Regions from separate parts of the Streptomyces sp. NPDC020379 genome, predicted to be linked through region 1. Evidence: riboswitches for the same ligand, from Rfam matches in the RefSeq annotation. Region 1 holds a riboswitch; each other region holds the start of a gene.
The links. Region 1 has a riboswitch for thiamine pyrophosphate ahead of ACH427_RS15030 (thiamine ABC transporter substrate binding subunit). Riboswitches for the same ligand answer to the same signal wherever they lie in the genome.
Positions count from the first base shown of each region.

Region 2: it holds a riboswitch for thiamine pyrophosphate, as region 1 does, so the genes downstream of both, thiC (phosphomethylpyrimidine synthase ThiC) here and ACH427_RS15030 (thiamine ABC transporter substrate binding subunit) in region 1, are expected to answer to the same signal.
Region 3: it holds a riboswitch for thiamine pyrophosphate, as region 1 does, so the genes downstream of both, thiO (glycine oxidase ThiO) here and ACH427_RS15030 (thiamine ABC transporter substrate binding subunit) in region 1, are expected to answer to the same signal.

Region 1 covers NZ_JBIRVR010000009.1:186,328-189,572, reverse strand. The annotation lists gene ACH427_RS15035 (ABC transporter permease) at 1-833, opposite strand, end outside; gene ACH427_RS15030 (thiamine ABC transporter substrate binding subunit) at 923-2,008, opposite strand; TPP riboswitch at 2,004-2,108, opposite strand; gene rlmN (23S rRNA (adenine(2503)-C(2))-methyltransferase RlmN) at 2,179-3,245, opposite strand, start outside.
Region 2 covers NZ_JBIRVR010000015.1:138,331-141,575, reverse strand. The annotation lists gene ACH427_RS20730 (SPFH domain-containing protein) at 1-51, opposite strand, end outside; gene ACH427_RS20725 (hypothetical protein) at 198-398, opposite strand; gene ACH427_RS20720 (YibE/F family protein) at 421-1,776, opposite strand; TPP riboswitch at 1,830-1,970, shown strand; gene thiC (phosphomethylpyrimidine synthase ThiC) at 1,964-3,245, shown strand, end outside.
Region 3 covers NZ_JBIRVR010000001.1:278,519-281,763, forward strand. The annotation lists gene ACH427_RS01290 (Rv2175c family DNA-binding protein) at 1-267, opposite strand, end outside; gene ACH427_RS01295 (NAD(P)/FAD-dependent oxidoreductase) at 384-1,604, opposite strand; TPP riboswitch at 1,785-1,897, shown strand; gene thiO (glycine oxidase ThiO) at 1,895-3,073, shown strand; gene thiS (sulfur carrier protein ThiS) at 3,070-3,245, shown strand, end outside.

The DNA.
Region 1 (3,245 bases):
AGCAGCGCCCACTGCGCCGCGCCGCGCGGCCGGCGGGCGGTGCGCGCGGCGTCGACGAGCCTCAGGGCGGACTCCCTGCGGCGCACGGTCCGGCCGTGCACGACGAGCAGCACGGCCACCGCGGCGAACTGCACGAGCGTGAGCACGGCCGCGGTCGGCAGGTCCAGCAGCTGCGCGGTCTGCTGATAGATCTCCACCTCCAGCGTGGAGTAGCGCGGGCCGCCCAGGATCTGCACGACGCCGAAGGAGGTGAAGGTGAAGAGGAAGACCATCAGCGCCGCGGCGGCCACGGCGGGCGTCAGGGCGGGCAGCGTCACCCGCCGCCAGGCGGCGAACCGGCCTGCTCCCAGCACCCGTGCCGCCTCCTCCTGGCGCGGGTCGAGCTGCGCCCAGAGGCCGCCGACGGTCCGTACGACAACGGCGTAGTTGAAGAAGACATGGGCGAGGAGGATGGCCCACACCGTGGTGTCCAGGCGCACGCCCCACAGCTCGTCCAGCAGCCCGCCGCGCCCGAGCAGCGCCAGGAACGCCGAGCCGACGACGACGGTCGGCAGGACGAAGGGAACGGTGACCACGGCCCGCAGCAGCTGTTTGCCGGGGAAGTCGAAGCGCGCGAAGACGTACGCGCCGGGGAGCGCGAGGGCGAGGGTCAGCGCGGTGGAGGCGAGGGCCTGCCAGGTCGTGAACCACAGGACGTGGCCGATGGCGGGGTCGGTGACGACCTCGCCGATGCGGCCGAACTGCCAGTGCCCGCCGTCCTTGAGACCGCGGGAGACGATCGCGGCGACGGGGTAGGCGAAGAAGACCCCGAAGAAGGCGAGCGGCACGGCCATCAGGCCGAGCCGCACCGCCGTCGGCCGCCAGGGCCGCCGGGACCGCCCGGAGGCGCTCCTGGGGCCCTCGGACGGCTTTCCCGTGGCGTCTACTTCAGGACGATCGAGGACCATGCCTTGACCCACTGCTCGCGGTTCTTGGCGATCTTCTCGGGAGCGAGCGTCGCGGGGTCGGTGACCTTCGCGCCGTACTTGGTGAACAGCTCCGGCAGCGCGGCGTCCTCGGCGGCGGGCTTGACGAACATCGTCAGCGGCATGTCCTCCTGGAACTTCTTGCTCAGCAGGAAGTCGACCAGCGCCTTGCCGCCCTCGGTGTTCTTCGCGCCGGACAGCAGTCCGGCGAACTCGATCTGGCGGAAGCACGTGCCGGTCGCGACACCGGTCGGGGCCTCCTTCGGCTCCGGCTTCACATCCATCACCTCGGCGGGCGGACTGGAGGCGTAGGAGACGACCAGCGGCTTGTCGCCCTTGGCCTTCCGGCCCGCGGCGGAGCCGGAGAAGCGCTGGTTGTACGCCTGCTCCCAGCCGTCGACCACCTCGACGCCGTTGGCCTTGAGCTTCTTCCAGTAGTCCTGCCAGCCGGCGTCGCCGTACTTCGCGATGCTGGCGAGCTGGAAGGCCAGGCCGGGCGAGGACGTGGCGGAGTTCTCCGTGACCAGGAGGTTCTTGTACTCCGGCTTGATCAGGTCGTCGAAGGACTGCGGCGGGGCCAGCTTGTGGCCGGCGAAATACGCGCGGTCGTAGTTGACGCAGATGTCGCCGGTGTCGATCGGGGTGACCCGGTGCCGCGCGGCGTCGAGCTGGAGATCCTTGGGGACGCGGTCCAGGCCCTTGGCCTCGTACGGCGTGAAGAGGTCCTTGTCCAGGGCGCGCGACAGGAGGGTGTTGTCGACGCCGAAGAAGACGTCGCCCTGGGGGTGCCTGGCGGAGAGGATCGCCTGGTTGACGGCCGCTCCGGCGTCACCGCTCTTGACCGTCCTGACGGTGTAGCCGCTCTGCTTCTCGAAGTCCTTGAGCACGCTGTCCGAGATCTGGAACGAGTCGTGCGAGACCAGGGTGACGGTCTTGCCGCCGTCGGTCCCGCCGGAGCCGCCCGAGCCGCAGGCGGCCAGCGCGGGCAGGCCGAGCGCGACGGCGGCCGCCGCGCCGAGGGCACGCCGGAGGTTGGTGTTCATGGTGCGTCTGACTCCCTACGCCGGTATGACCCGGATCAGGTCCGAGGGTCTGCGGCCCGTGCCGCACTCTCAGCGCTCTCGCGCTCCCCTGTCGGATTGTTCATTTGTGCGTTCGTTTGTGCGCTCGAAGGCGCGAAGGCACCGTATCAGTGCCGCTCCGGGGGCCGCGCTCAGCGCTCGGCCGCCGCCAGCTGCCCGCAGGCGCCGTCGATCTCCTGGCCGCGGGTGTCGCGGACGGTCACCGGCACGCCGTGCGCGGCGATCGCCTGGACGAACGCCCGCTCGTCCTCCGGCCGGGAGGCCGTCCACTTCGAGCCCGGGGTGGGGTTGAGCGGGATGAGGTTGACGTGCACGCGCTTGCCCTTGAGGAGCCGGCCGAGCAGGTCACCGCGCCACGCCTGGTCGTTGATGTCGCGGATCAGGGCGTACTCGATGGAGATGCGGCGGCCCGACTTCTCCGCGTACTCCCAGGCGGCGTCGAGGACCTCGCGGACCTTCCAGCGGGTGTTGACCGGCACCAGGGTGTCGCGCAGCTCGTCGTCGGGCGCGTGCAGCGAGACCGCGAGGCGGCACTTGAAGCCCTCGTCGGCGAAGCGGTGCATCGCGGGGACCAGGCCGACGGTGGAGACGGTGATGCCGCGCTGGGAGAGGCCGAGGCCGTCGGGCTCGGGGTCGGTGAGCCGGCGGATGGCGCCGACGACCCGCTTGTAGTTGGCGAGCGGCTCGCCCATGCCCATGAAGACGATGTTGGACAGGCGCGCGGGCCCGCCGGGCACCTCACCGTCGCGCAGCGCGCGCATGCCGTCCACGATCTGGTGCACGATCTCGGCGGCCGACAGATTGCGGTCGAGACCGGCCTGGCCCGTGGCACAGAACGGGCAGTTCATCCCGCAGCCGGCCTGGGAGCTGATGCACATGGTGACCCGGTCGGGATAGCGCATCAGCACCGACTCGACCAGCTTGCCGTCGTGCAGCCGCCAGAGGGTCTTGCGGGTGGTGTCGTCGTCGCACGAGATGTGCCGGACGACACTCATCAGCTCGGGCAGCAGCTCGGCCGCGAGCTTCTCGCGGGAGGCGGCGGGGATGTCGGTCCATGCCGCGGGGTCGTGCGCATACCGGGCGAAGTAGTGCTGCGACAGCTGCTTCGCGCGGAACGGCTTCTCGCCGATCGCGGCAACCGCCTCGCGGCGCTCGGCGGGCGAGAGGTCGGCAAGGTGCCGCGGGGGCTGCTTGGCCC
Region 2 (3,245 bases), on a different contig from region 1:
CACGACGGCGACGCCTACGACGACGACCCCCGCCACGATGCCGATGAGCATCGCTCATCCCCCCTTTGACGGCTCCTGGGTGCGGAGCCTTGTGATCGAAAGTGTGCTCCCGCGCAGGCCGGTGGTGAAGAGGACCGGGCGTCTTGGCGCTTTCTTGACGCCCGGCGCCCCGCGAACCCCCGCTCACCCCGGGTGAATCAGCCGTAGGCGGCCGCCACATAGACCGTGCGCGGCGGCTGATACTCCACGATCACCACCACCGTGCCCCGCTCCAGGCGCTCGCCCTCCTCCATCGCATACGCCAGGAACGCCTCGGCCCCGCCCCTGACCCGCACGATCACCTCGCCGACCAGCCCCGGGCCGACCGTCCCCGTCACCCTGCCCTGCTCCCCGACCACCGGCAGCTCCCCCCTCCCGCGATCACTTCGCCCGACGGCGCCTCCCGCCCCGGGACGCCCCCCGCGCCCTCGGACCGCTCTTCGCCCTCGTCTTCGTATTGTGCCGGTCGGCACTGACAACGAGCGCCGCCAGCGCGGTCGTCACCGGCACCGAGGCCACCAAGCCGATGCTGCCGACCAGCGTGCGCACGATCTCCTCCGCGACGATCTCGCTCGTCGCGACCCGCCCGATCCCGCTGTCCGCGATCGAGAACAGCAGCATCAGCGGCAGCGACGCGCCCGCGTACGCCATCACCAGCGTATTGACCACCGACGCGATGTGGTCCCGCCCGATGCGCATCCCCGAGCCGTAGAGCTTGCGCCAACTCGCGGCCGGATCCGCCTCCTTCAGCTCCCACACCGCCGACGTCTGCGTCACCGTGACGTCGTCGAGCACGCCCAGGGAGCCGATGATGATCCCGGCGAGCAGCAGGCCGCGGATCTCGATCTCCGGATAGAGGCCGTGCACCAGGCCGGTCTGGTCGTCGGTGTCGCCCGTCAGGTGCGCCCACTGCGTGAACAGCGCGCCGAGCAGCCCGATGAGCATCAGCGACGTGAGCGTGCCGACGACCGCCACGGACGTCCGCGCGTTGAGGCCATGACACATATAGAGCGCGATCAGCATGATCGCGCTGCCGCCGACCACGGCCACCAGCAGTGGGTCCGAACCGTGCAGGATCGCCGGGAGGATGAACAGCGTCAGCACCCCGAAGCTGACCACCAGGGCGACCAGCGCGAAGACCCCGCGCAGCCGGCCGACCACCACGACGGCCAGCGCGAACAGCCCGGCGAGCAGCGCCATGGGCAGCGTCCGGTCCACGTCGGTGACCGCGTACTGGAGGTTCTTGGGCGCCTTCGGCGCGTACGCCAGGACGACCTCCTGGCCCACCGTGTAGTGCCGTGAGGCGCTCGGCTGCACGAGTTCGGTGAAGGTGCGGCCCTTGTCCGGGCCCGAGGTGACCTCGATCTCCGACTTCTCGCACGGCCCCTGCGCCGCCGGCGGGCCGCCGCCGGGCTGCGGGGACTGCTGTTGCGGCGTGGCACCCGCCTTCGCGCAGTCGATCTCCTCGATCTTCACCACCCGGCCCGACCGCGTCTGCTGGTCGAGGCCGAGCCCGGAGTGCTTGTGCGGGGGCGCTCCGCCCGGCCACATCACGACCAGCCCCGCGAGCACCGCGACGGCGAAGGGGATGAGCACGGCCGCGATCACCTTGCGCAGGTGCGCGGAGACGGGCGTGGGCGGGCCGTGGCTGTGCGAGTGGCCGTGGGAGTGCCCATGGGATCTGGGTCCGGGGAGATCGGTCGGGGTCTGCGGTTCCGTGGGGGTCACGCCTCGCATCATCGCAACCCCCTCTGGTCCTCCGTACGGGGGAAGCGCTAGCGTGGTGGCACCTTTGCAATCGCGGGAGCTCGGAGCACCGGGCTGAGAGGGCGCTGAACCTCCGTACGGCTGGCACGTACGGGAATCGCTGCGTCGACCGCCGAACCTGTTACCGGGTAATGCCGGCGTAGGGAGTTCTGGTCTCATGACCTCGCAGGATGCGCGCACGTCCGAAACCGGTCCCATCGGCTGGCACAAGGACTACGTGACCGGCTCGCGGCCGGACCTCAGGGTTCCGGTGCGGCGGGTGCATCTCACCAACGGGCAGGACGTACGGCTGTACGACACCTCCGGCCCGTACACCGACCCGGCCGTCGAGACGGACGTCCGCCGTGGCCTCCGGCCGCTGCGGGAGAGCTGGATCATCGGCCGCGGTGACACCGAGGAGTACGCGGGGCGACCGATGCGCCCCGAGGACGACGGCCTCAAGCACACCTCTCCGCGCGGGGGGCTCAAGAACCTCGACGCGGTCTTCCCCGGCCGCCCGCGCCAGCCCCGCCGGGGCCGTTCCGGCGCCGCGGTGACCCAGCTCGCGTACGCCCGGCGCGGTGAGATCACCGAGGAGATGGAGTACGTGGCCCTCCGGGAGAACGTCTCCCCGGAGACCGTCCGCGAGGAGATCGCGGCCGGCCGGGCCGTGCTCCCCGCCAATGTGAACCACCCGGAGATCGAGCCGATGATCATCGGCAAGAAGTTCCTGGTCAAGGTGAACGCCAACATCGGCAATTCCGCCGTCACCTCCTCGATCGAGGAGGAGGTCGAGAAGATGACCTGGGCGACCCGCTGGGGCGCCGACACGGTCATGGACCTCTCGACCGGCCGCAACATCCACACCACCCGCGAGTGGGTGCTGCGCAACTCCCCCGTGCCGATCGGCACCGTGCCGCTCTACCAGGCCCTGGAGAAGGTCGACGGCAAGGCCGAGGAGCTCACCTGGGAGATCTACAAGGACACGGTCATCGAGCAGGCCGAGCAGGGCGTGGACTACATGACCGTCCACGCGGGCGTGCTGCTGCGCTACGTCCCGCTGACGGCGCGCCGCAAGACCGGCATCGTCTCGCGCGGCGGCTCGATCATGGCCGCCTGGTGCCTGGCGCACCACAAGGAGTCGTTCCTCTACGAGAACTTCGAGGAGCTCTGCGAGATCCTCGCCTCGTACGACGTGACGTACTCCCTCGGCGACGGCCTGCGCCCCGGCTCCATCGCGGACGCCAACGACGAGGCGCAGTTCGCCGAGCTGCGGACGCTGGGCGAGCTCAACACGATCGCCAAGCGGCACCACGTGCAGACGATGATCGAGGGCCCGGGCCATGTCCCGATGCACAAGATCAAGGAGAACATCGACCTCCAGCAGGAGATCTGCGAGGAGGCGCCGTTCTACACGCTCGGCCCGCTGACGACCGACGTCGCGCCCGCGTACGACCACA
Region 3 (3,245 bases), on a different contig from region 1:
GAGCCACTCCAGCATTTCCTCGTCGCTGAAGCCGTCGTCCTTCAGCAGCGTCAAGGTGCCTGCGAGGCCCTTGATCACCTTGCCCTCGCCGATGAACTCGGCGGGCACCTGGAGCACTCGGTTCTCGCCACGGCGCACCGCGATCAGCTGGCCCTCCTTGACCAGCTGCCGGACACGCGTCACCTCGACATCGAGCATTTCCGCGATGTCGGGGAGGTTGAGCCAGGCGGGGACGAGAGCATCGATCTTTGCGTCAATCTCGGTCACGGGACAAGCCTGCCATCTGGGACTGACAGTCGGTAGCCAGGTTGACCCGACCTTGCCGGCGGCGCGTCGTGCGGACCCCCGGCCGGGCCCGCCCGGCCCGCGCCGTCAGCAGGTCCTCACACCTCCGCGGCCTTCAGCTGGACCGAGGCGTCCGCCGCCCGCGCCCGGTCGAGGACCGCGCCGCGCTCGATGAGCTTGCGGCCCTGGGCCAGGTCGCGCGGCCGGCCGACGGCCAGCAGGGCGACGAGGACCTCGCCGCGCACCCAGCACACCGTCCAGGCCGCGCCCGTCGGGTCGCCGCGCCAGATGAGCTCGTCGCCCTCGACGTGGTGGCCCGCGTACTGCACGAACCTCCCGAACTGCTCGGACCAGAAATACGGCACCGGGTCGTAGACCGGCCCCTCGGCCGTACCGTGCACGATGTTCCCGGCGACGGTGCGCGGGCCCTGGAGGGCGTTGTCCCAGTGGTGGACCAGCAGCCGCTCGCCGTAGCGGGCGGACGGGAAGGACGCGCAGTCGCCGACCGCGTAGACATCGGGCACGGAGGTGCGCAGCCGGTCGTCGGTGAGCACCGAGCGGTCGGCGGCCAGCTCGACGCCCGACCCCTCCAGCCACTCCGTCGCCGGGCGGGCGCCGATGCCCACGAGCACCGCGTCCGCGGGCAGCCGGGTGCCGTCGGCCAGCACCACGGCGCCGGGCTCCACGGCGGCCACGCGCGCGCCGGTGAGCAGGCGGGCGCCGCTGTCGGCGTACCAGGCGACCATGTGGGCGGCGACCTCGGCGGGCAGGGCGCCGGCCAGCGGCCGGTCCGCGGCCTCGACGACCGTCACCCGGCAGCCCGCCTCGCGCGCGGCGGTGGCGAACTCGGCGCCGATCCACCCGGCGCCGACCGCCACGACGTCGCGCTGCCCGGCGAGCACCGGGCGCAGCCGCTCCGCGTCGTCCAGGGTGCGCAGCAGGTGCACGCCCGGCATGCCCGCGCTGCCGGGGAGTTCGACGGGCCGCGCGCCGGTCGCGATGATCAGCACGTCGTACGGGACGGGACCCTCGGAGGTCTCCAGCAGGTGCTCGCCGGCGCGCAGCCGGGTGGCCTCCCGGCCGAGTTCGAGGTCTATGCCGAGGGAGGCGAAGTCCACCTCGAAGGCGGACCCCTCGGCCTTGCCCAGCAGCACCGCCTTGGAGAGCGGTGGCCTGTCGTACGGCCGGTGGGGCTCGGCGCCCAGCAGGGTGATCGTGCCGGTCCAGCCCTGCTCGCGCAGGGCGACGGCGGTCTGCACCCCGGCCATTCCGGCGCCGACGATGACAGCGCGCCGGTCACTCGTGGTCTGCGGTTCCATCCGGTGCTCGCTCACCCGATCAACTGTAGGGCGGCGGCCGGTCCCGGCCGGAGCACCGCGTAGCGAGACCTCTGACACAACGTCATGGTGTTTGACGCGCCCCGCTGCCGCGCATGCCCCCTCCGGCGCCCCCGTCCGGCCTTCCGGACGGTTCGCGGCCCGTACTAGGGTGGCCGCTGTACAAGCACTCGCGGGAGCCCGGACGGACCGGGCTGAGAGGGAGGCTGGCCGGCCTCCGACCGTACGAACCTGATCCGGGTCATGCCGGCGAAGGGAGGGGCTGGACGCCCATGCACGCGTCTTCAACAGCGTCACCGGGGACGTACGACGTCCTCGTGATCGGCGGCGGTGTCATCGGTCTGGTCACGGCGTGGCGTGCCGCGCAGCGGGGCCTGCGCACCGCCGTCGCGGATCCCGCGCCGGGCGGTGGCGCGGCCCAGGTGGCGGCCGGGATGCTGGCCGCGGTGACCGAGCTGCACTACGGCGAGCAGGAGCTGCTCGCGCTCAATGTGGCGTCCGCGCGGCGCTACCCGGCTTTCACGGCGGAGCTGGAGGAGGCGAGCGGCCAGGACACCGGCTACCGCGCCTGCGGGACCCTCGCCGTCGCCCTCGACGCCGACGACCGGGCCCATCTGCGGGAACTGCACGCCCTTCAGCAGCGGTGCGGGCTGGACGCCCAGTGGCTGTCGGGGCGTGAGTGCCGCCGGCTGGAGCCGATGCTCGCGCCGGGCGTGCGCGGCGGCGTGCGCGTGGACGGCGACCACCAGACCGACCCCCGGCGGCTCGCCGGGGCCCTGCTGACGGCCTGCGGACGGGCGGGGGTCGCCTTCCACCGCACGGAGGCCGTACGGCTGCTGCTCTCCGGCGACCGGGCCACCGGCGCCGAGCTCGCCGACGGCACCCGCGTACGGGCCGGCCGGACCGTGCTCGCGGCGGGCAGCCGCAGCGGCGCCCTCGCGGACGTCCCCCCGCACGTCCTGCCGCCGGTGCGCCCGGTCAAGGGCCAGATCCTGCGGCTGCGCGTGCCCGGCGCGTACGCGCCCTTCCTGTCCCGGACCGTGCGGGCGGTCGTGCGCGGCGGCCACGTCTATCTGGTGCCGCGCGAGAACGGCGAGCTGGTCGTCGGCGCGACCACCGAGGAGCTCGGCTGGGACACCACCGTCACCGCGGGCGGCGTCTACGAACTGCTGCGCGACGCCCATGAGCTGGTCCCCGGCATCACCGAGCTGCCCCTGGTGGAGACCCGCGCCGGGCTGCGCCCCGGCTCGCCCGACAACGCCCCGCTGCTGGGCCCCACCGCCCTGCCCGGCCTGCTCGCCGCCACCGGCCACTACCGCAACGGCGTGCTCCTCACCCCCCTGACCGGCGATGTGATGGCCGAGGCGCTGACCACCGGACGGCTGCCGGACGAGGCCCGCCCGTTCTCTCCTCTCCGCTTCTCGAACGCGCTCCAGGAGCTGCCCGTATGAACCCCATGGACCCCACCGACAGCCCCGAGGCCCACGTCGGCATCAGCGTCAACGGCGAGAGCCGCTCGGTGCCCCGGGGCCTGACCCTCGACGGCCTGGTGGCCTCCTTGACCACCGCCCACAGCGGGGTCGCGGCCGCCCTCAACGAAGCCGTCGTACCCCGCGGCCAGTG